Regions from separate parts of the Streptomyces sp. NPDC058307 genome, predicted to be linked through region 1. Evidence: riboswitches for the same ligand, from Rfam matches in the RefSeq annotation. Region 1 holds a riboswitch; each other region holds the start of a gene.

Region 1 (6,627 bases):
TCGGGCGGCTCGTGATCAAGCATAGCGCAAGAAATGACCGGGGGCGGCCACCTCCTGTTCCCAGGAAGTGCCGCCCCCGCCAAGGACGTTGACCTACCGTCGGGCCTGGTGGCCCGGGGTGGATCAGAAGTCCATGTCACCGCCGGGCATACCGCCACCGGCGGGCGCGGCGGCCTTCTCCGGCTTGTCGGCGATGACGGCCTCGGTGGTGAGGAACAGCGCGGCGATGGAGGCGGCGTTCTGCAGGGCAGAGCGGGTCACCTTCGCCGGGTCGATGATGCCTTCGGCGATCATGTCGACGTACTCACCGGTCGCGGCGTTCAGGCCGTGGCCGACGGGCAGGTTGCGCACCTTCTCGACGATGACGCCACCCTCGAGACCACCGTTGACGGCGATCTGCTTGAGCGGGGCCTCCAGGGCCAGCTTCACGGCGTTGGCGCCGGTCAGCTCGTCACCCTCCAGGTCCAGCTTCTCGAAGACCGAGGAGGCCTGGATGAGGGCCACGCCACCACCGGCGACGATGCCCTCCTCGACGGCCGCCTTCGCGTTGCGAACGGCGTCCTCGATGCGGTGCTTGCGCTCCTTGAGCTCGACCTCGGTCGCGGCACCGGCCTTGATGACGGCGACGCCACCGGCGAGCTTCGCCAGGCGCTCCTGGAGCTTCTCGCGGTCGTAGTCCGAGTCGCTGTTCTCGATCTCGGCGCGGATCTGGTTGACGCGACCGTTGACCTGGTCGGACGAACCGGCACCGTCGACGATGGTGGTCTCGTCCTTGGTGATGACGACCTTGCGGGCGCGGCCCAGGAGGTCCAGGGTCGCGTTCTCCAGCTTGAGGCCGACCTCCTCGGAGATGACCTCGCCGCCCGTGAGGATGGCGATGTCGCCGAGCATGGCCTTGCGGCGGTCACCGAAGCCCGGGGCCTTGACGGCGACCGACTTGAAGGTGCCGCGGATCTTGTTGACGACCAGGGTCGACAGGGCCTCGCCCTCGACGTCCTCGGCGATGATCAGCAGCGGCTTGCCCGACTGCATGACCTTCTCCAGGAGCGGGAGCAGGTCCTTGACGGAGCCGATCTTGGAGTTGGCGATGAGGATGTAGGGGTCGTCGAGCGACGCCTCCATCCGCTCCATGTCGGTGGCGAAGTACGCCGAGATGTAGCCCTTGTCGAAGCGCATACCCTCGGTGAGCTCCAGCTCCAGACCGAAGGTCTGGGACTCCTCGACGGTGATGACGCCTTCCTTGCCGACCTTGTCCATCGCCTCGGCGATGAGCTCGCCGATCTGGGTGTCGGCGGCGGAGATGGAGGCCGTGGAGGCGATCTGCTCCTTGGTCTCGACATCCTTGGCCTGCTCGAGCAGGGCGGCGGAGACGGCCTCGACGGCCTTCTCGATACCGCGCTTGAGGGCCATGGGGTTGGCGCCGGCGGCTACGTTGCGCAGGCCTTCCTTGACCAGGGCCTGGGCGAGCACGGTCGCGGTGGTCGTACCGTCACCGGCGACGTCGTCCGTCTTCTTGGCGACTTCCTTGACCAGCTCGGCGCCGATCTTCTCGTACGGGTCCTCGAGCTCGATCTCCTTGGCGATGGAGACACCATCGTTGGTGATCGTGGGGGCGCCCCACTTCTTCTCGAGGACGACGTTGCGGCCCTTGGGGCCGAGCGTCACCTTGACGGCGTCCGCGAGCTGGTTCATGCCGCGCTCGAGGCCGCGCCGCGCCTCCTCGTCGAACGCGATGATCTTGGCCATGTGAAGTGGTCCCTCCAGGACTGGGGGTGATTCCTTCGGACCGCGCCCGCGCCCGCGACGGACGGCTCGCCGGCCTGTGGATCCTTGCCCCACAAGGCCTGCGGGCCTCACCGACCCGGTCCATCTTTGTCACTCTCACCTTCAGAGTGCTAACGCCAATGATTAGCACTCGGCATGGTCGAGTGCAAGCGCCTCTCGCGTTTCGGGCCCCCTCCCGGCCCTGCCGCCGGGCCTCTTCCCACCCCACGAGCCCCACCCCGACCGCACCCCCACAGGCCCCGCAGCGAAGCAACGACGCCCGGAGTCGCTCCCGTTGACACCCCCGGACGACCCACCGGGGCCCAGCGTGCCGCCGCAGGCATCCAGGGGCGCGGGGAACTGCGCAAAACGCCCGCCCCCACCGAACCCGCACCCGCACCCGCCAACCGCACACATGCCGAAGGGCCCGTACCCATGACTCCCCATGGGGTACGAGCCCTCCGAAGAAGAACGAAGAACGACGCTGTTGTTACCCGGCGCGTGCTTCAGCCAGTCGCGAGACGGACCATGTCCGCCTGCGGCCCCTTCTGACCTTGCGAGATCTCGAACTCGACCCGCTGGCCCTCTTCAAGGGTGCGGTAGCCGTCCATCTGAATCGCGCTGTAGTGGACGAATACATCCGCACCACCGTCGACCGCGATGAAGCCGTACCCCTTCTCCGCGTTGAACCACTTGACGGTGCCCTGAGCCATGCCTAACTCCCCTATTACTGGCCCTTGCACGGATCCACACTTCATGGATCCGGGTCAGACCTCACCCCCCACATGGTTGGGGGCGTGCGCCGGAACGCGTCGACCGCGGCTGAATGTATCTGTCCAACTGCCGTCTGCAACAGGTCAATCGGACGAGAATTCTGGACGGAAGGGGTCCGGAATGTAGTAAGAATTCGCCCGAATCCGGGGCAAGTCGGGCCCCACAAAAGGAGCATAAGTGGCAAAGAACCCACACACTTTGGCTACTTCTCGTCGCATCCGAAGTCAGAACTCATATGCGCCCGGCATGAAGGAAGCAGCAGCTTCCCCAACTGTACCGTGCTCAACCATAGAGAATTGCCCCCTCCGCTTCTCTGGCGGAGAGGGCAATCGGATGAACTCTCGGTAATTTCTGTTACCGAAGGTAATGACCAGTCATACGGTCACCCGCCGGCGACCGCCGGGATGATGGAGACTCCGGCCCCGTCGGGCGTCGCCGTCTCCAGCCCCTGCTCGAACCGCACATCGTCGTCGTTCACGTACACATTCACGAACCGCCGCAGCTTGCCCTGGTCGTCGAGAACACGCGCCGCGATACCGGTGTGGTTCTTCTCCAGATCGGCGATGACCTCGGCGAGGGTCCCACCCTCGGCCTGCACCTCGGCCTGGCCGCCGGTGTAGGTGCGCAGGATGGTGGGGATGCGGACGTTGACGCTCATGCGAGGCCAGCCTCTCGGAAAGAGTCCAGATTCGGACGGATCGTGGCGGTGAGCCCGGTACCGGCCACCGCGTCCAGGGTCTTGAGACCGTCGCCGGTGTTCAGCACCACCGTGGTCTTCGTCGGGTCGAGGACGCCGTTCTCGATCAGCTTGCGGGTCACACCCACCGTCACGCCACCGGCGGTCTCCGCGAAGATCCCCTCGGTCCGCGCCAGCAGCTTGATCGCGTCGACGATCTGCTCGTCGTTCACGTCCTCCACCGCACCGCCGGTACGACGCGCGATGTCCAGCACGTACGGGCCGTCCGCGGGGTTCCCGATGGCCAGCGACTTGGCGATGGTGTCCGGCTTCTGGGGGCGGACCACGTCGTGCCCGGCCTTGTACGCCACCGACACCGGCGAGCACCCCTCGGCCTGCGCGCCGAAGATCTTGTACGGCCTGTCCTCGACGAGCCCGAGCTTGATCAGCTCCTGCAGACCCTTGTCGATCTTCGTGAGCTGCGAGCCGGAGGCGATCGGCACGACCAGCTGGTCGGGGAGCTTCCAGCCCAGCTGCTCGCAGATCTCGTACGCCAGGGTCTTGGACCCCTCCGCGTAGTACGGCCGCAGGTTGACGTTGACGAAGCCCCAGCCCTCGCCGGCCGGGTCGCCGATCAGCTCGGAGCAGAAGCGGTTCACGTCGTCGTAGTTGCCCTCGATGCCGACGAGCTCGCCGCCGTAGATCGCGGCCATGACGATCTTGCCCTGCTCCAGGTCGTGCGGGATGAACACGCAGGAGCGGAAGCCGGCCCGGGCCGCGGCGGCACCCACGGCGCCGGCGAGGTTGCCGGTGGAGGAGCAGGAGAGGGTGGTGAAGCCGAAGGCGCGGGCTGCCTCGATGGCCTGCGCGACGACGCGGTCCTTGAAGGAGTGCGTCGGGTTGCCGGAGTCGTCCTTGATGTACAGGCCGCCGGTGACGCCGAGCTCGCGGGCGAGGTTGTCGGCCTTGACGAGCTTGGTCCAGCCGGGGTTGATGTTGGGCTTGTCCGCCACGTCCGCGGGGACGGGCAGCAGCGGGGCGTAGCGCCAGATGTTCGAAGGTCCCGCCTCGATGCGCTTGCGGAGTTCCTCGGTTTCGTAGGCCGAGAAGTCGTACGCGATCTCAAGCGGGCCGAAACACTCCTCGCAGGCGAAGACCGGGCCGAGCGGGACGCGGTGGCCGCATTCGCGGCAGCTCAGCGCCGCGGCGGGACCCAGGTCGACGGAGTTCGTGGTGCTTGCAACAGTCTGCGCAGCCATGGAGGCGAGGCCCTTTCTCCTCATCTTCCTCACGACGCACTTCGCCGTGAGACGGATTTGGCACCTTCCCGAGCCGGGAGCCTCGCGGAGACGATCGTCAGCGATCGCTACGAGAACCGACTGGAGGGTTGCCGGGGCTTCATCGGGCCGTATCCCTCTGCCCCTCTGGATGAGCGGTATGAAGTTGTTAACGGCGGCCACCTCGGACATGCGATGGTCATCCGCGTTGTTCAAGACTGTAACCGACGACCAGGACAGTTGAGAGAGACGTCCGAACCGCGAGATGGATCACACGCTAAGGAGCCGCGCACTGTGCTGAACGAAGTCGAGCGCTGGCTGGCCACCAGGTCCTGGTCCGCGACTGATCGCCCGCTCCACCGGATCATGGCCGCGAAGCGGAGCTCGGGGCAGACCGTCAGTGTCGTCCTGCCCGCGCTCAACGAGGAGGAGACGGTCGGTGACATCGTCGCCGTGATCCGTCATGACCTCATGCAACAGGTCCCGCTCGTCGACGAGATCGTCGTCGTCGACTCGGGATCGACCGACCGCACGTCCGAGGTCGCCGCCGCGGCCGGGGCGCGGGTCGTCCACCGCGACGACATCCTCCCGCGCATACCCGCCGTGCCCGGCAAGGGCGAGGTCCTGTGGCGCTCCCTGCTGGTCACCAGCGGGGACATCGTCTGCTTCATCGACGCCGACCTGAAGGAGTTCTCCTCGGAGTTCGTCTCCGGCATCGTCGGCCCGCTGCTCACCGACCCCGGGGTCGACCTGGTCAAGGGCATGTACGACCGTCCCCTGGGCGGCGCCGCCGGACAGGGCGGCCGGGTCACCGAGCTGATGGCGCGCCCGCTGCTGAACATGCACTGGCCGCAGCTGGCCGGTTTCGTGCAGCCGCTGGGCGGCGAGTACGCGGCCCGGCGCTCGCTGCTGGAGCAGCTGCCGTTCCCGGTCGGCTACGGCATCGAGCTGGGCATGCTGGTCGACGCCCTGCACCTGGTCGGCCTCGACGCCCTCGCCCAGGTCGACGTCGGTGTGCGCAAGCACCGCCACCAGGACGGCCAGGCCCTGGGCCGGATGTCCGCCGCGATCTACCGCACCGCCCAGCTGAGGCTGGCCCGCGGCCATATGATCCGGCCCGCCCTGACCCAGTTCGAGCGGGGCCGGGACGGCTTCGAGCCGCGGACGTACTCCGTGGACACCGAGGAGCGGCCGCCGATGGTGGAGATCGCGGAGTACGCGGAGCGGAAGGTCGCGTAAGCGCGCGGAGGAAGGTCGCGTCACCGCGCGCCGGAAGGTCGCGTCACCGCGCGCAAGTGCGCATCCGTACGTTTGAGCGTTTGGGGGCCGGGCTAGGTTGAGGCGTATGGCGTCAACCAACAGTGCTGCTCAGGTGCTGGTCGCGTCCAACCGCGGCCCGGTCTCGTACGAAACGCGCGAGGACGGCTCGCTGCATGCCAAACGCGGTGGCGGCGGGCTGGTCTCGGGCCTGTCTGCGATCGGCTCCGACGCGGACTCCCTGTGGGTGTGCTCGGCGCTCGGCGACGGCGACCGCGAGGCGGTCCGGCGCGGGGTCGGCGAGCCGGGGGTCCGCATGCTCGACATCCCGGCCGACGTGCACGCCGACGCGTACAACGGCATCGCCAACTCGGTGTTGTGGTTCGTCCACCACCTGCTGTACCAGACCCCGCTGGAGCCGTCCTTCGACGCGGAGTTCCGGCGCCAGTGGGCGTCGTACGAGACGTACAACCGCGCCTTCGCCGAGGCGCTCGCCCAGGAGGCGGCCGAGGGGGCGGCGGTCCTGGTCCAGGACTACCACCTGTGCCTGGTGCCGGGGATGCTCCGTGAACTCCGTCCCGACCTGCGCATCGCCCACTTCTCGCACACGCCGTGGGCGCCGGTGGACTACTTCCGGATGCTGCCCGACGACATCGCGGGCCGGCTGCTGCGGGGCATGCTGGGCGCCGACCGGCTCGGCTTCCTCACCCAGCGCTGGGCGGACGCGTTCACGGCCTGTTGTACGGAGTTCGCGGACGGGCTCGGTGAGACCAGGATCGGGGTGCACGGGCTGGGCGCGGACGCGGACTTCCTGCGCGCCCGTTCCCACGAGGCCGACGTCGAGGAGCGCATCGTCGCCCTGCGCGAGGAGATCGGCGC
Region 2 (6,627 bases), on a different contig from region 1:
CGCCGTGCACCACGCGGGAGAACACATCGCGGCCCAGCTCGTCGGTGCCGAACCAGCGGTCGGCGCTCGGGCCGCGGAAGTTCTGCGACGGCACCCCCGCCAGCGGATCCCGCGAGGTGAACAGGTCCGGCCAGAACGAGGCCAGCACCACCGACACCAGGACGGCGACCGACAGCAGCAGACCGGGGCGGCGCGACACGAACCGCAGCACCCGCCGGACATCGACGCGGCGCCCCGGTCCGGCACCGGGGTCACCGGTCCTGGTGTCGAGCGGCCGGCCGAGGGCGGCCTCGGCCGCGTCGTCGACGTCGTCGACATCGACATCGACATCGACAAGGCTCTGGCTCTGGCTCATGCGAAGCCCGCCCTTCTGCCGGAGGCCACCACGATCCGCGGGTCGAGCAGCGGATAGACCAGGTCGATGACCAGGTTCGTCATCACGAAGATCAGCGCTCCGAACGCCACCACCCCCTGGACCACCGGAATGTCCTGCGACGTGACCGCCGCCGCGGTGACCCGGCCGAGGCCGTCGCGGGAGAACACCGTCTCGACGACCACCGAACCGGCGATCAGCTGCCCCACCAGCAGGCCCACGACCGTCAGCGCCGGCAGGGAGGCGTTGCGCAGGGCGTGCCGCAGATGAACCCGCCACCGCCCGGCGCCCTTGGCCCGCGCGGTCTCCACATACGCCTGGTCCAGCGCGGTGAGCAGGCTCTTGGCGAACACCTGGGCGACCTGCGCGCCGGTCGGCACCGCCAGCGTCAGGGCAGGCAGCACCAGCCCTCGCAGTCCGTCATTGCCGAACGCCGGGAACCAGTGCAGCCGGAAGGAGAACGCCTCGACGAGCAGCAGCCCCACCCAGAACGTGGGGACGGACACCCCGAGCGGGGGCAGCGACAGCAGCAGCTGCCGCAGCCAGCGCTGAGCGGTGTAGGTGGCCAGCACCGCCAGGCCACCGCCGAGGACCACCGCGAGCAGCAGTGCCGCGCCGGTCAACTGCAGGGTCTGTGGCAGGGCGTCGGTCAGCGTCGAGGCGACCGGGCGCCCGGTGGACACCGAGTCGCCGAAGTCCCCGCGCACGGCCCGCCCCAGGTACTCGCCGTACTGCACCAGCACGGGCTTGTCGAAGCCGTACTCGTGCCGCAGGGCGGCGAGCTGATGCGGGTCGACCTGCCCCGAGTCCATCCCGGCACTGGCCATCGCGGTGACCGGGTCACCCGGCAGATAGTCCAGCACCAGGAACGAGACCGTGTACGCCGCCCACAGCACGCCGACCGCCTGCGCGAGCCGTTTGATCACATAGCGGCGCATGCGTCAGCCGATCCAGGTGTCGTGCAGCTGGAGCCGGCTGGAGGCGTCGAAGTTCAGGTCGTGCACCTTCTTCGACACCGCCAGTTGGGTCTGGAGCTCCACGACCGGCACGTAGTAGGCGTTCTGCACGATCAACTGCTGCGCCTGCCCGACCAGTTGCTTGCGCTTGGCGGTGTCGGTGGTCGCGGCCTGCGCGGCCAGGGCCGTGTCCAGGCCGCTCGTCGGCACGCGGTAGAAGTTGGCCAGCTTCGTGGAGAAGGAGCTGCGCAGGATGTCGGGGTCGGCACGGGTGACGTTTCCCCAGGCGGCGTCGTAGTCGCCCGACTGCAGCGTCGGCGCGAGCTGGGTGACCTGGAGCTGCTTGAGGGTCGCCTGGACGCCGACCGCCTTGAGTTGCTGCTGGATCAGCTCCAACGCGGGCTGGTTGGTGCCGGCGTTGGGGATCCAGTCGATGGTCAGGCCGAGCTTCTTGCCGTCCTTGGTGCGGATGCCGTCGCTGCCGGTCTTCCAACCGGCCGCGTCCAGCAGGGACTTGGCCTTGGCCGCGTCGGTCTTCAGGCCCGACGCGAGGCTGGTGTAGTCGGGCGTGGTGTGGGCGAGGACGCTGGTGGCCGCCTGGGTGCCGGTCGGGAACACGGTGTCGGCGATCTGCTGCCGGTCGACGGCGTACAGGATGGCCTGGCGCACGCGCGCGTCGTTCAGGACCGGCCGCGAGTTGTTGAGGCCGAGGCCGAACACCACGCCGGGGTTGGCCCGTCGCTGGAGGGCGACCTGGCCGCCCTTGAGCGCTGCCTCGTTGGCCTTGCCGACACTGCTGATCGCGTCCACCTGGCCGGACTGGAGACTGCCCGCCCGAACACCGGCCTCCGGTACGACCTTGAAGACCAGCTTGTCCAGGTATGCCTCGCCCTTCTTGGTCCACAGCGAGGAACCCCAGGCGTATCCGGCGCGCTTGGCGAGGGTGAGCGACTGGTTCTGCACGTACTGCTTCAGCACGAACGGCCCGGAGCCGGTCACGCCGTCACTGCACTTCTGCTGCGGGGTCTTCTTGACGCTGGCCGAGGATTCGATGCCCAGCGAGTGTGTCGAAGTGGCCTGGAGGAACTGGGCGTTGGGCTGCTTGAAGGTGACCTTGACGGTGAGCGGGTCGACTGCCGTGGTGCTCTCGACGCCGCTGAGATAGCCCTGGGCGAGGGTGCCGAGCGCGCCGAGCCGGGGCACCGCGTCGAAGTTGTCCTTGACCACCTGAGCGGTCAGCTTCGACCCGTCGCTGAAGGTGACACCCGAGCGCAGATGGAAGGTGAACTGCTTGGCGTCGGAGCTGATGTCCCAGCTCTTCGCCAGCCACGGCACGATCTTGCCGGTTTTCGGGTCCTGGTCCGTGAGGGAGTCCACGATCTGGCGCACCGAGTAGATGGTCTCGTTGCTGGCGACCTGCTGCGGGTCCACGCAGCCGGCGTCCGAGCCCACCGCGAAGGTCAGGGTGCCGCCGGACCCGGGCTGCCCGGTGCCGCTGCCGGAGTCGCCGCCACCCGAGCCGCAGGCGGTCAGTAGAACACTGGTGGTGACAAGGGCGGTCCATGCCGCCCAGCGGGCGGATCCGACATGGGGAAGTGCAGTCACGGAGGGCTTCTCCTACTCGTGTCACCCGGACGGATGCCGTACGCGGCATGGCCGTACCTGGGCGTGCGGCCCCGGCCGGTGCGACGCCGGTGCCGGGGGTGCGCTGGACAGACAGGGATCACGGGAAACGGGGCTCGAAGACAGCCGGAGATCAGGCGCAGGCGGGCGCGGCGGCAGCGGGTGCCGAACCGCGACCAGCGGTGGGAAAGCCTGTCAGGCCCGACAGAGACAGCTGGTCGAGCGCTTGAGGTCGATGTGACGCCGGCGCGAGAGCCGGGAGAACACGGTGGCGCCGATGAAGCGGACGCCGAGATCACCACCGTGCCGCATACCGGGCCTCCACTTTTCCGGCCCCGGTCACGGGGCCTCGCGCTTGCGGAGATCGTCGGTGATCCCGCCGGGCTTTCACCTGGAGCACCCCACCGCGGGGGAGGGTTGCCGGTCAGCGAGCCAGGGCTTGACGCTGACACTCAATGCCGTTCGTGATCGTACGGAGGGCTCTCGTCGTACGTCAATGCCGCAAACCGGCGTGCTGCGGGGGCAGTCGGGCCGGCAGCGGGTCCGGCTCAGGAACCGCCGCGCTCGCGCGGGATCTTCAGGCCGGCCTCGATCGCCACCGGCAGCCGGTTCTCGGCCGGGGGCAGCGGGCAGGTGGCCAGGTCCGTGTAGGCGCACGGCAGGTTCGCGGCGCGGTTGAAGTCCAGGACGACCGTTCCGTCGGCGGTGGGCGGCTCCAGGGAGAGGGACCGGTTGGCGGCGTAGGTGGTGACCCCCGAGGTCGCGTCCGTGAACAGCACCATCAGCCGGCCGGCGCCATGGCCGGGGAACGCGGTCAGCGACAGTGGGCTCCCCTCCAGCTCGAACTCGATCCTGCCCGGAGCGTCGTACACATGCTCAAGGCCCTCGACCGCGGCGCCGACGGTGGTGGGTCGTGGCGTGTCGAAGGGGATGTAACGGCCCGTCACTGCCCAGCGCGGGTCGGGGGCGTAGGCGGGCGTTCCGGTGAAGGCCGTGCGCAGCGGCGCGTCGGGGTGCCGGGGGCGCACGATGTCGTGCCCGCCGCGCTTGGCGACCTCGATGACGGCGTCTCCCCAGACGGCGTCGACACCGGTGCGCTCGGCAAGCACGCCGAAGCGGTGTTCACCGTGCACCGGCGTTCCGTCGACGAGCAGTTCCTCGCCGTCGTCGAGATCTACGACGACCCCGTCGGGGCCGGTTCGCCACGCGCCGGGCGCGTCCGGGAAGCGCTGCGGGCGGTCGTCGAGCCAGTGCAGGCCGGTGATCGCCAGGAACCCGTGCGGGTCGGCGAGCCGGGCCTCCTGGGCCCGGTACCACTCCAGCCAGGTCTCGGTGAAGGCATGGAAGTCGGTCTTGGTGGCCTCGGTGGTCATGGGTTCTCCTTCGTCACGCGCGCGTGAGTGCGGGTTCAGGGTGCCGGTGGGGCCGTCGATGGCCCGGCGGTCGGACGCGTTGGGCGCTCCTCGCGCAGCCATGTCAGCCCGCCTGCCGTTGCTCCCGCGCGGACCGGTGCGTGAGGGGCTCGCGCAGGCCGAGGTTCTCGCGCAGGGTGGTGCCGGTGTACTCGGTGCGGTAGATCCCGCGTTCCTGCAGTTCCGGGACGAGCAGGTCGACGATGTCGTCGAGGCCGTCGGGGATGAGGTACGGCGTGACGTTGAAGCCGTCGACCGCGCCGTGCCGCACGAAGTGGGCGAACTTGTCGGCCAGGCCGGACGGGGTGCCGACGTGCCCGCGCTGCGGGCCGAGCGCGATGACGGTCTCGCGCAGCGACCAGCCGTTGGCTTCCGCCTTCGCCCGCCACTCGGCCACGACCGTACGCGGTCGGCGATGCGCCGGGCCCCGAAGGAGCCGTCGTTCTCGGCGACGACCGGGTCCTCCTTCGGCAGCGGCCCGTCGGCGTCGCGGTCGGACAGGTCGATGCCCCACAGCAGTCCGGCGATGCCCAGTGCCGTGGCGGGGGTGACCTGCTGGAGCCGGATCCAGCGCTTCTTCTCCTGGGCCCCCTCCTCGGTGGCGCCGATGATGATCTCGGTGCCCGGCAGGATCCGCAGGTCGTCGTCGGGCCGCCCGACCGCCCGCAGCCGGTGCCGGATGTCCTGGGCGAAGGCAAGGGCGTCGTCGAAGTCGTTGCCGTGCGCGGAGAAGATGACGTCGGCGTTGCGGGCGGCGAAGTCGCGTCCCTCACCGGAGTCACCGGCCTGGAAGATCACAGGGTGCCCCTGGGCGCTGCGGGGCAGCGTCGGGGCGAGGTCGATGTCGAACTGCGGTCCCTGGTGCCGTACTTGGCGTACGGCACCGGGCGCCGACCATTCCGGTGCCCCGGCGGAGTCGGCGATCGCTCCGTCCTGCCAGCCGTCCCACAACGCGCGGGCCACGGTGAGGAACTCCTCGGCGCGGCGGTAGCGGTCGGCGTGGTCGAGGTAGCCGCCGCGGCGGAAGTTGGCGCCGGTCCAGGCGTTGTCCGTGGTCACCACGTTCCAGCCGGCGCGGCCTTCGGAGAGCAGATCGAGTCCGGACAGACGGCGGGCGAGGTCGGCGGGCTCGTTGAAGGTGGAGTTGGAGGTGGAGACAAGCCCGATCCGGCGGGTGACCGCGGCCAGTGCCGCGAGCTGGGTGATGGCGTCGGGGCGTCCGGCCACGTCGAGATCGTGGATCCTGCCGTCGACCTCGCGTAGCCGCAGCCCCTCGCCGAGGAAGAACGCGTCGAACAGGCCCCGTTCGGCGGTCTGCGCGACCCGGCGGAAGGAGGCGGGGTCGATCTGGGAGCCGCTGTCGGGGGCGGACCAGATGGTCCAGTGGTTGACGCCCTGGAAGAACACCCCGAAGTGCAGCCGGGCGTGCGGGCGGGGGACGTCGAGGGGATCGGTGCGGGTCATCGGGCGTCCTCCTGGCCGGCCACGGCAGCGGCGGCGAAGCGGTTGACGGGGCGCTCCAGACCCAGGGTCGAGCGCAGGGACGTACCGGGCAGCGGACGGGCGACGAGGCGCCGCTCGGACAGGGCCGGCAGCACGAGGCCGGAGAGGACGGGCAGGTCCTCGTCCAGCACCAGCGGGTGCAGCCGTACGCCGTCGACGTGCCGGCTCAACTCGGCAAGGAGCGAGACCAGTTGGGCCGCCGAGCCGACGTGCCGCAGCCGGCCCCGGTCGGTCCACGCCGCGTTCCGTTCCAGGTCGGCGACACGTTCGGCGGCCGTGGCGTCCGGTGTGTCCAGCGCCACCTCGACCTCGGCGAAGAGGCGGGGCGTACCGGCGGCAGCGGCGGCTGCGGTGAGCGACGCGAGGTCACGGCCCTCGACGAGAGCGACGTCCAGCTGTGCGGCGGGAACCCGGTCCGGCCTGCCCAGGACGACCAGCTGCCCCTGAGGCGGGCGCGGCACGATCGCCGGGCCCTTGACGGCGTACGTCTCGCCCGTGAAGTCGATGTAGTGCAGCCGCTCGCGGTCGAGGTAGCGGCTGGTGGCCACGGACCGGATGACCGCGTCGTCCTCCCACGAGTCCCACAGGTCGCGGGCCACCTCCACGCCGTCCCGGGACTCCCGGGCCCGTGCGGCGGCGTCGGCGACCAGCGGTCTGCCCCAGGCACGAGCCGCCTCGGGGCGCTCCTCCTCCGTCACCACCCACCCGGCGCGACCGGCGGAGATGTGGTCCAGGGACGCCAACTGGCTGGAGACATGGA
Region 3 (6,627 bases), on a different contig from region 1:
TCCCGGTGCGTGTGGCTCGTAACCCTACGGCCTGGCGGGGACTCGCCGCTCGGGCGTCCACAGGACCTGTCCGGCGGCGAGGCGCTCTGTTCGGTTGCGTCCCGTTACGTCATGCTCTGTGTTCATGATCCGCAACTGGAGGGTGACGGTCGGTGGAGCGAGCAGGACGCTGCGGGGGCCGGCTCCGGTCACCTACGGTCTGATCGCCCTGTGCTGTCTGGTTTTCGTGATCGGCCCCGCCTCGGGCCTCGATCCGGCCTACGGCTCCGGGGACGCGGCCCTGGCCGCCCAGCGGGCCTGGTTCCACCGCTGGGGCGTGGTGCCCGCCGAGCTCTTCGAGGGCTCGCCCGGAGCCGCCCTCACCCCGGCCACCGCGCTGTTCGTGCACGGCAGCTGGGTGCACCTGCTCGGCAACATGCTCTTCCTCTACGTCTTCGGGGTGATGACCGAGGAACGGATGGGCCGGCTGCAGTTCCTCCTCTTCTACGTCGGCAGCGGCTACCTCGCCCTGCTGGGCTACGCGGCCGCCAACGCCGACTCCGAGCAGTCCCTGGTCGGTGCCTCCGGGGCGATCTCGGCGGTCCTCGGCGCGTTTCTCTTCCTGTTCCCCGGGGCCCGGGTGACCAGTCTCCTGCCGTTCCTCTTCTTCCTGCCGCTGCGCTTCCCCGCCTGGGTCGTCCTCCCCTTCTGGGCGGCGCTGCAGTGGCTCGCGGCGGGCCGGGCCTCCGACGGCCCCGGGGTGGCCTATCTGGCGCACCTGGTCGGCTTCGGCCTGGGCCTGGTCTTCGCGTGGGTGCGCTTCGGCCGTACCACTGCTGTGTCCTCCCGGGGGACGGCCCCAGGGCCCCCGGCGGCAAAACCGGGCCGGCTGGACCGCGAGTAGGGTGAGAGCCCTGCCACCGGCCCCCGAGGGAGAGAACCAGCCGTGATCACCGCGATCGTCCTCATCAAGACCAGCGTGGACCGGATCCCCGAGATCGCGGAGCGGATCGCCGCGCTGGAGTCCGTGAGCGAGGTCTTCTCGGTCACGGGCACGTACGACCTGATCGCCATGGTCCGGGTCAAGCGGCACGAGGACCTCGCCGAGGTCATCCCCGGCAGCATCAGCAAGATCCCCGGTGTCGAGGCGACGGACACCCACGTGGCCTTCCGCACCTACTCCCAGCACGACCTGGAGGCCGCGTTCGCGATCGGCCTCGACGGCTGAGCTTCCTCGACAGCTAGGAGCCGAGCGCGAGCACCGTGATGCCGTCGGCGGTCGCGGTGTACACGCGGCCGTCCCGGACGACCGGGCTCTGGGTCCCGACGGACGTGCCGCCCTCGACGCGCCGGCTCCAGGTCTGCTTTCCCTTGCGGTTGACGCCGTAGAGCGTCGAGCCGTGGCGTACGAAGACGGTGTCGCCCTGGACCGTGGGGTCGCTGTACTGGCGTCCGTCGTCGGTGAACTGGAAGGACCACGCCGTCGATCCGTCGGCGGGATCCAGGGCGACCAGTTCGTAGTCGGACGCGGTGACGCCCACGCCGCCGAAGGGCACACAGGCGAAGTAGCGGCTGCCGTACACCTTGTCGTTGGTGCGGTCCCACAGCGGCTTGCCGGTGCGGCTCAGGCCGTGCAGCATCTCCTCGCCGCCCGATCCGACCATCAGAGTGTCTCCGACCAGCGCGGGACGGCTGGTGTCGAGGCCCGCCTTCGTCGCCCAGAGCCGCTTGCCGCTGTTCGCGTCCAGGGCCTGGACCTGGTCCCCGAAGGTGCCGACGTACACCACGCCGTCGGCCACCAGGGGCTCGCTGGTGGGCGCCGGTCCGGGCGGCGTGGACCAGCGCACGCTGCCGTCGGGGGCGTAGGCCCGCACCCCGCCCGCGTCCGAACCGTCGCCGTAGGACACCAGGACCAGCCGGCCGGCGGCGACCGGGAACTGACCGTTCCCGGCGAACGACCTGGTCCAGCGGACCTTGCCGCCCCGGCCGAGCGCGCACAGCTTGGAGGCGCCCTCCTGGCCGTCCTCCAGCAGGCAGTACACGCCGTCGGCGGTGGCGAGCGGTGACATGGGCTCGGCACCGAGCGAGGTCCGCCATACGGTCCGCCCGTCCAGGTCCAGCGCGTGCAGCGCGCGGTCCGTGCCGCCGACGTACACCCGCGTGCCGGCGGGCGAGACGGCCGCACAGGGGCCGCGCCGTCCGCCGAGGCCCTGGACCTTGTACTGCCAGCCTGTCGCGGGCGTGCCGGTCGGGGAGCCCGCTCCGGCCTTCGCGGATCCGTCCTGCGCGTCCCGCAGCCACAGCCACCCGCCCAGTCCGCCGGCCGCCGCGACCCCGGCACCTCCCGCCACGGCCCGCAGCAGCCGGCGCCGCGACGGCGGGGCAGGGGCCGGTGTCACGTCGGTGACCTCGGGGATGTCCGTGGCGGTCGGGGGCATCACGTACTCGACGCGGCTCTCCCGCTCGCCCGAGTCGTGCCCGGGAACCCAGCGCGCACCGCTCTGCACGGTGGCCTCGGGCTCCTTCACGGCACCGGGGGCGTACCACCCCGGCCGCAGGCTCTCGCGCAGCGAGACCGTGGTGTGCCCCGCGGCCGCGACCAGTTCCGCGGGGGCCGGCCGGGCGCCGGGGTCGTCCCGCAGACACGACTCCACCAGCGGCAGCTGCCCCTCCGGTACGGCGGACAGGTCGACGTCACCGGTCAGGATCCGCAGCAGAACGACCGAATCCTGCCCCTCGCCGAAGGGTTCCCTGCCGCCGGACGCGTAGGCGAGGACCGCGCCGAGGGAGAAGACGTCACTGGCCGGCACCACCTGGGCGCCGTTGCGGATCTGCTCGGGCGAGAGATAGCCGACCGACCCGACGACCACGCCGGTCCGGGTCAGGGCGGTGCCCTCCAGGGCCCGGACGATCCCGAAGTCGATGACGCGGGGGCCGTTCGGCGCGAGCAGGATGTTGGAGGGCTTGAGGTCCCGGTGCACCAGGCCCTTGGCGTGGATCGCGGCGAGCGCCTCGGCGAGCGCGGCGGCCAGCAGCCGTACCGCGTCCGCGGGCAGCGGTCCCCGGTCGAGCACCGCGTCCCGCAGGTTGGGCCCCGCCACGAACTCGGTCGCCATCCACGGCCGCGCCGCCTCGGTGTCCGCGTCCACGACCCGCGCGGTGTACGTACCCGCCCCGCCGACGGTCTGCGCGGCCCGCACCTCGTGCCGGAACCGGGCGCGGAAGGTGCGGTCCTCGGCGTGTTCGGCCCGTACGACCTTCACGGCCAGCCGCAGTCCGCCCCGCGCCTGGGCGAGATACACCTCGCCCATGCCGCCGGACCCGAGTCTGCCCAGGACCTCGTAGGGCCCGATGGCCGACGGGTCGGTCTCGCGCAGATCCTGCACCCCGTGCTCCCCCTGCTTTCCGTACGGTTGCTGGGGGGAGCGTATACGCGCGGTGGACTCCGGTACGTCAGACGGCCGGGACGCAGCGGCCGTCCTCGGTGCGGTACGTCCACTTCGCACCGTCCGCGACCAGTTCCTTCACGGCCTGCACGAACCGCTCCACGTGCTCGTCAGGGGTGCCCGCGCCGAAGCTCACCCGGATCGCGTTGAGGGACTTCTCGCCGGGCGCGGCCTCGGGGGCGCCGCACTCGCCCTGGGACTGCGGGTCGCTGCCGAGGAGGGTGCGCACGAGGGGGTGGGCGCAGAAGAGGCCGTCGCGGACGCCGATGCCGTACTCGGCGGACAGGGCGGCGGCGAAGTGGGAGCTGTTCCAGCCCTCGACGACGAAGGAGATCACGCCGACGCGGGGGGCGTCGTCGCCGAAGAGGGACAGGACGCGGACCGCGGGGACCTCGGCGAGGCCGCCCTTCACCTTCTTGATCAGATACTGCTCGCGGGCGACCAGGGTGTCGAAGCCGGCCTCGGTCAGCGCCTTGCAGGCCGACGCGATGGAGTAGGCACCGATGACGTTCGGGGAGCCGGCCTCGTGGCGCGCGGCGCTGTCGTGCCACTCCACGTCCACTCCCCCGTCCTCGCGCCGGGTGACCTTGCGGCTGGCTCCGCCGCCCGCGAGGTAGGGATCGGCGGCCCGGAGCCAGTCGGCGCGGCCGGCCAGGACGCCGGAACCGAAGGGGGCGTAGAGCTTGTGGCCGGAGAAGGCGACCCAGTCGACGTCGAGGTCACGGACGCTCAGCGGGTGGTGCGGGGCGAGCTGGGCCGCGTCGAGCACGATCCGGGCGCCGTGGGCGTGCGCGGCCGCGGCCAGTTCCCGTACGGGCCACAGCTCCCCGGTGACGTTGGAGGCGCCGGTGACGCACACCAGGGCCGGACCCTGGGGGTCGCGGTCGGCGAGGGCCTTCTCCAGGGTCCGGACGGCCTGGCGCGGGGTGCGCGGGGCGTCGAGGTAGCTGACCCGGGCGTCCTTCCAGGGCAGCAGGCTCGCGTGGTGCTCGGTCTCGAAGACGAAGACCTGGCAGTCGGCGGGGAGGGCGGCGGCGAGGAGGTTGAGCGAGTCGGTGGTCGAGCGGGTGAAGATCAGCTGGTCGTCGTCGCGGCAGTCGAGGAACTCGGTGACGGTCCTGCGGGCGTTCTCGAACAGGTCGGTCGACAGCTGGGAGAGGTAGCCGGCCCCGCGGTGCACGCTGCCGTAGTAGGGCGCGTACGCCGCCACGTCGTCCCAGACCCGCTGGAGGGCCGGTGCGCTGGCGGCGTAGTCGAGCGCCGCGTAGGTGACTTCGCCGCCGGTGACGAGCGGGACGGTGACATCCCGGCCCAGAAAGGGCAGAGGGGGACAAATGGTCTGGACGGCGGCAGCGGTGGAGACGGACATGGGGAACTCCCGTGAAAAGAAAAGAAAGGTGAGATGGGTGCGCGGAGGCGGGGCTCGGCGGCCCTATCGCATTCGCTTGCTCACAGGAGACTCCCTCGAATGACCAGGATCCCTGGGTTCGTGAGGGATCCGCGCTTGCCGTAGACCTCGCTGCCTACGGCCTGGTCTTCACCCGGGGCACCCCGCCACGGACGGAGGGTTGCCGGACAGTCGGCCGGGGCCTCATGACTGTCACTCATGACCTGGTCAAAGAACGTACGTGAGGTGATCGTCGTCCCGCAACCCGTGTCCGGATCGCGGGACGACACCCTGGTGGACGCTATGCGTTGCTCGCGGCCACCCAGCGCTCCAGCGTCCGCTTCGCCGACCCGGAGTCGATCGACTCGGCGGCCTTGTCCATCCCGGCCCTCAGCTGCTCGGCCAGCGTCCCCGGACCGGGGTCCAGGGCCACCAGCGCGGCCGCCGAGTTCAGGAGTACGGCGTCCCGGACCGGGCCCTTCTCGCCGTCCAGCAGACGGCGCGCGACCTCCGCGTTGTACGCCGGGTCACCGCCCCGCAGGGCCTCCACCGGCACCAGGTCGAGGCCGACGTCCCGGGGGTCGAAGCTCTCCTCGGTGACCTTGCCGTCGCGCACGACCCAGACACGGGAGGTCGACGTGGTCGTCAGCTCGTCGAGGCCGTCGTCACCGCGGAAGACCAGCGAGGAGTTGCCGCGCTCGGCGAAGACGCCCGCGACGACCGGCGCCATGCGCGGGTCCGCGACCCCGACCGCCTGGGACCGCACCCGCGCGGGGTTGGTCAGCGGGCCGAGGACGTTGAACACCGTGCGGATGCCCAACTGACCGCGTGCGGCGCCCACGTGACGCAGCGCCGGATGGAACTTGATCGCGAAGCAGAACGTGATCCCGGCCTCCCCGGCCACCTCGGCCACCCGCTGCGGGGTCAGCTCCAGGTTGACGCCGAGCTTCCCCAGGACGTCCGAGGCGCCGGACGCGGAGGAGGCGGCCCGGTTGCCGTGCTTGACGACCGTGGCACCGGTACCGGCCACGACGATCGCCGACATGGTGGAGATGTTGACCGTCTTGGCGCCGTCGCCGCCGGTGCCGACGATGTCCACCGTCCGGCCGGGGACCTCGATCACGTTGGCGTGCGCGTACATCGTCCGGACGAGCCCGTTGATCTCCTCGACCGTCTCGCCCTTGGCCCTGAGGGCGACCACGAAACCGGCGATCTGCGCGTCGGTCGCCTCGCCCTGCATGATCCGGTCCATCGCCCACGCCGTCGCGTCGGCGCTCTGGTCACGGCCGTACAGCAGGGCGTTCAGTACCTCGGGCCAGGAACGGCCCGCCGCGGTGTCGCCTCCAGCGGGGGTCACAGCGCTCATGGGGCCGCTCCTGGGTGTCGTAGAAGGTGTGCGCCCCACCCTATCCAGCCCCGATGGCGATCGAAGGGGGCCGTCCGCACAACGGACGGCGGTGCTGTCAGCCGAAAGTGACCGGCAGGTGGTGCAGCCCGCGCAGCATCAGGCTGGGGCGCCAGGTGAGGTCGTCCGGCCGGGCGTCCAGGGCGAGGCCGGGGCAGCGCTCCAGCAGCGTGCGGAAAGCGACCGCGCCCTGCATGCGGGCCAGTGGTGCGCCCAGGCAGTGGTGGATGCCGTAGCCGAAGGCCATGTGGCCGCGGGCGTCCCGGCGGATGTCGAAGCGGTCGGGTTCGGCGAACCGCCGGGAGTCGCGCGAGGCCGCGGCCAGCACCACGGCCACCGACTCGCCGCGGTCGACGGCCGTTCCGCCGATCTCCACCGGCTCCTTGGCGTAGCGGAACGCCGTGGTCTCC

Evidence for each region. A riboswitch is a leader RNA that binds a small molecule or an ion and turns the genes downstream of it on or off. The one in region 1 is predicted to bind S-adenosylmethionine.
Region 2: another riboswitch for S-adenosylmethionine. It lies ahead of ACFVYN_RS36900 (putative leader peptide); the one in region 1 lies ahead of thrC (threonine synthase).
Region 3: another riboswitch for S-adenosylmethionine. It lies ahead of ACFVYN_RS08345 (aminotransferase class V-fold PLP-dependent enzyme); the one in region 1 lies ahead of thrC (threonine synthase).

The regions. Positions count from the first base shown of each region.
Region 1 is NZ_JBHVYZ010000066.1:13,789-20,415, reverse strand. Features, by position in the region: gene groL (chaperonin GroEL) at 124-1,746, opposite strand; gene ACFVYN_RS33805 (cold-shock protein) at 2,271-2,477, opposite strand; gene ACFVYN_RS33800 (MoaD/ThiS family protein) at 2,921-3,196, opposite strand; gene thrC (threonine synthase) at 3,193-4,473, opposite strand; SAM riboswitch class I at 4,491-4,649, opposite strand; gene ACFVYN_RS33790 (glucosyl-3-phosphoglycerate synthase) at 4,786-5,730, shown strand; gene ACFVYN_RS33785 (trehalose-6-phosphate synthase) at 5,837-6,627, shown strand, end outside.
Region 2 is NZ_JBHVYZ010000082.1:20,945-27,571, reverse strand. Features, by position in the region: gene ACFVYN_RS36915 (ABC transporter permease) at 1-355, opposite strand, end outside; gene ACFVYN_RS36910 (ABC transporter permease) at 352-1,311, opposite strand; gene ACFVYN_RS36905 (ABC transporter substrate-binding protein) at 1,315-2,934, opposite strand; gene ACFVYN_RS36900 (putative leader peptide) at 3,148-3,264, opposite strand; SAM riboswitch class IV at 3,299-3,412, opposite strand; gene ACFVYN_RS36895 (DUF1684 domain-containing protein) at 3,501-4,325, opposite strand; partial or broken gene ACFVYN_RS36890 (NtaA/DmoA family FMN-dependent monooxygenase) at 4,429-5,828, opposite strand; gene ACFVYN_RS36885 (LLM class flavin-dependent oxidoreductase) at 5,825-6,627, opposite strand, start outside.
Region 3 is NZ_JBHVYZ010000007.1:179,882-186,508, forward strand. Features, by position in the region: gene ACFVYN_RS08330 (rhomboid family intramembrane serine protease) at 125-883, shown strand; gene ACFVYN_RS08335 (Lrp/AsnC family transcriptional regulator) at 926-1,207, shown strand; gene ACFVYN_RS08340 (PQQ-binding-like beta-propeller repeat protein) at 1,221-3,365, opposite strand; gene ACFVYN_RS08345 (aminotransferase class V-fold PLP-dependent enzyme) at 3,433-4,794, opposite strand; SAM riboswitch class IV at 4,921-5,037, opposite strand; gene trpD (anthranilate phosphoribosyltransferase) at 5,114-6,178, opposite strand; gene ACFVYN_RS08355 (cytochrome P450) at 6,276-6,627, opposite strand, start outside.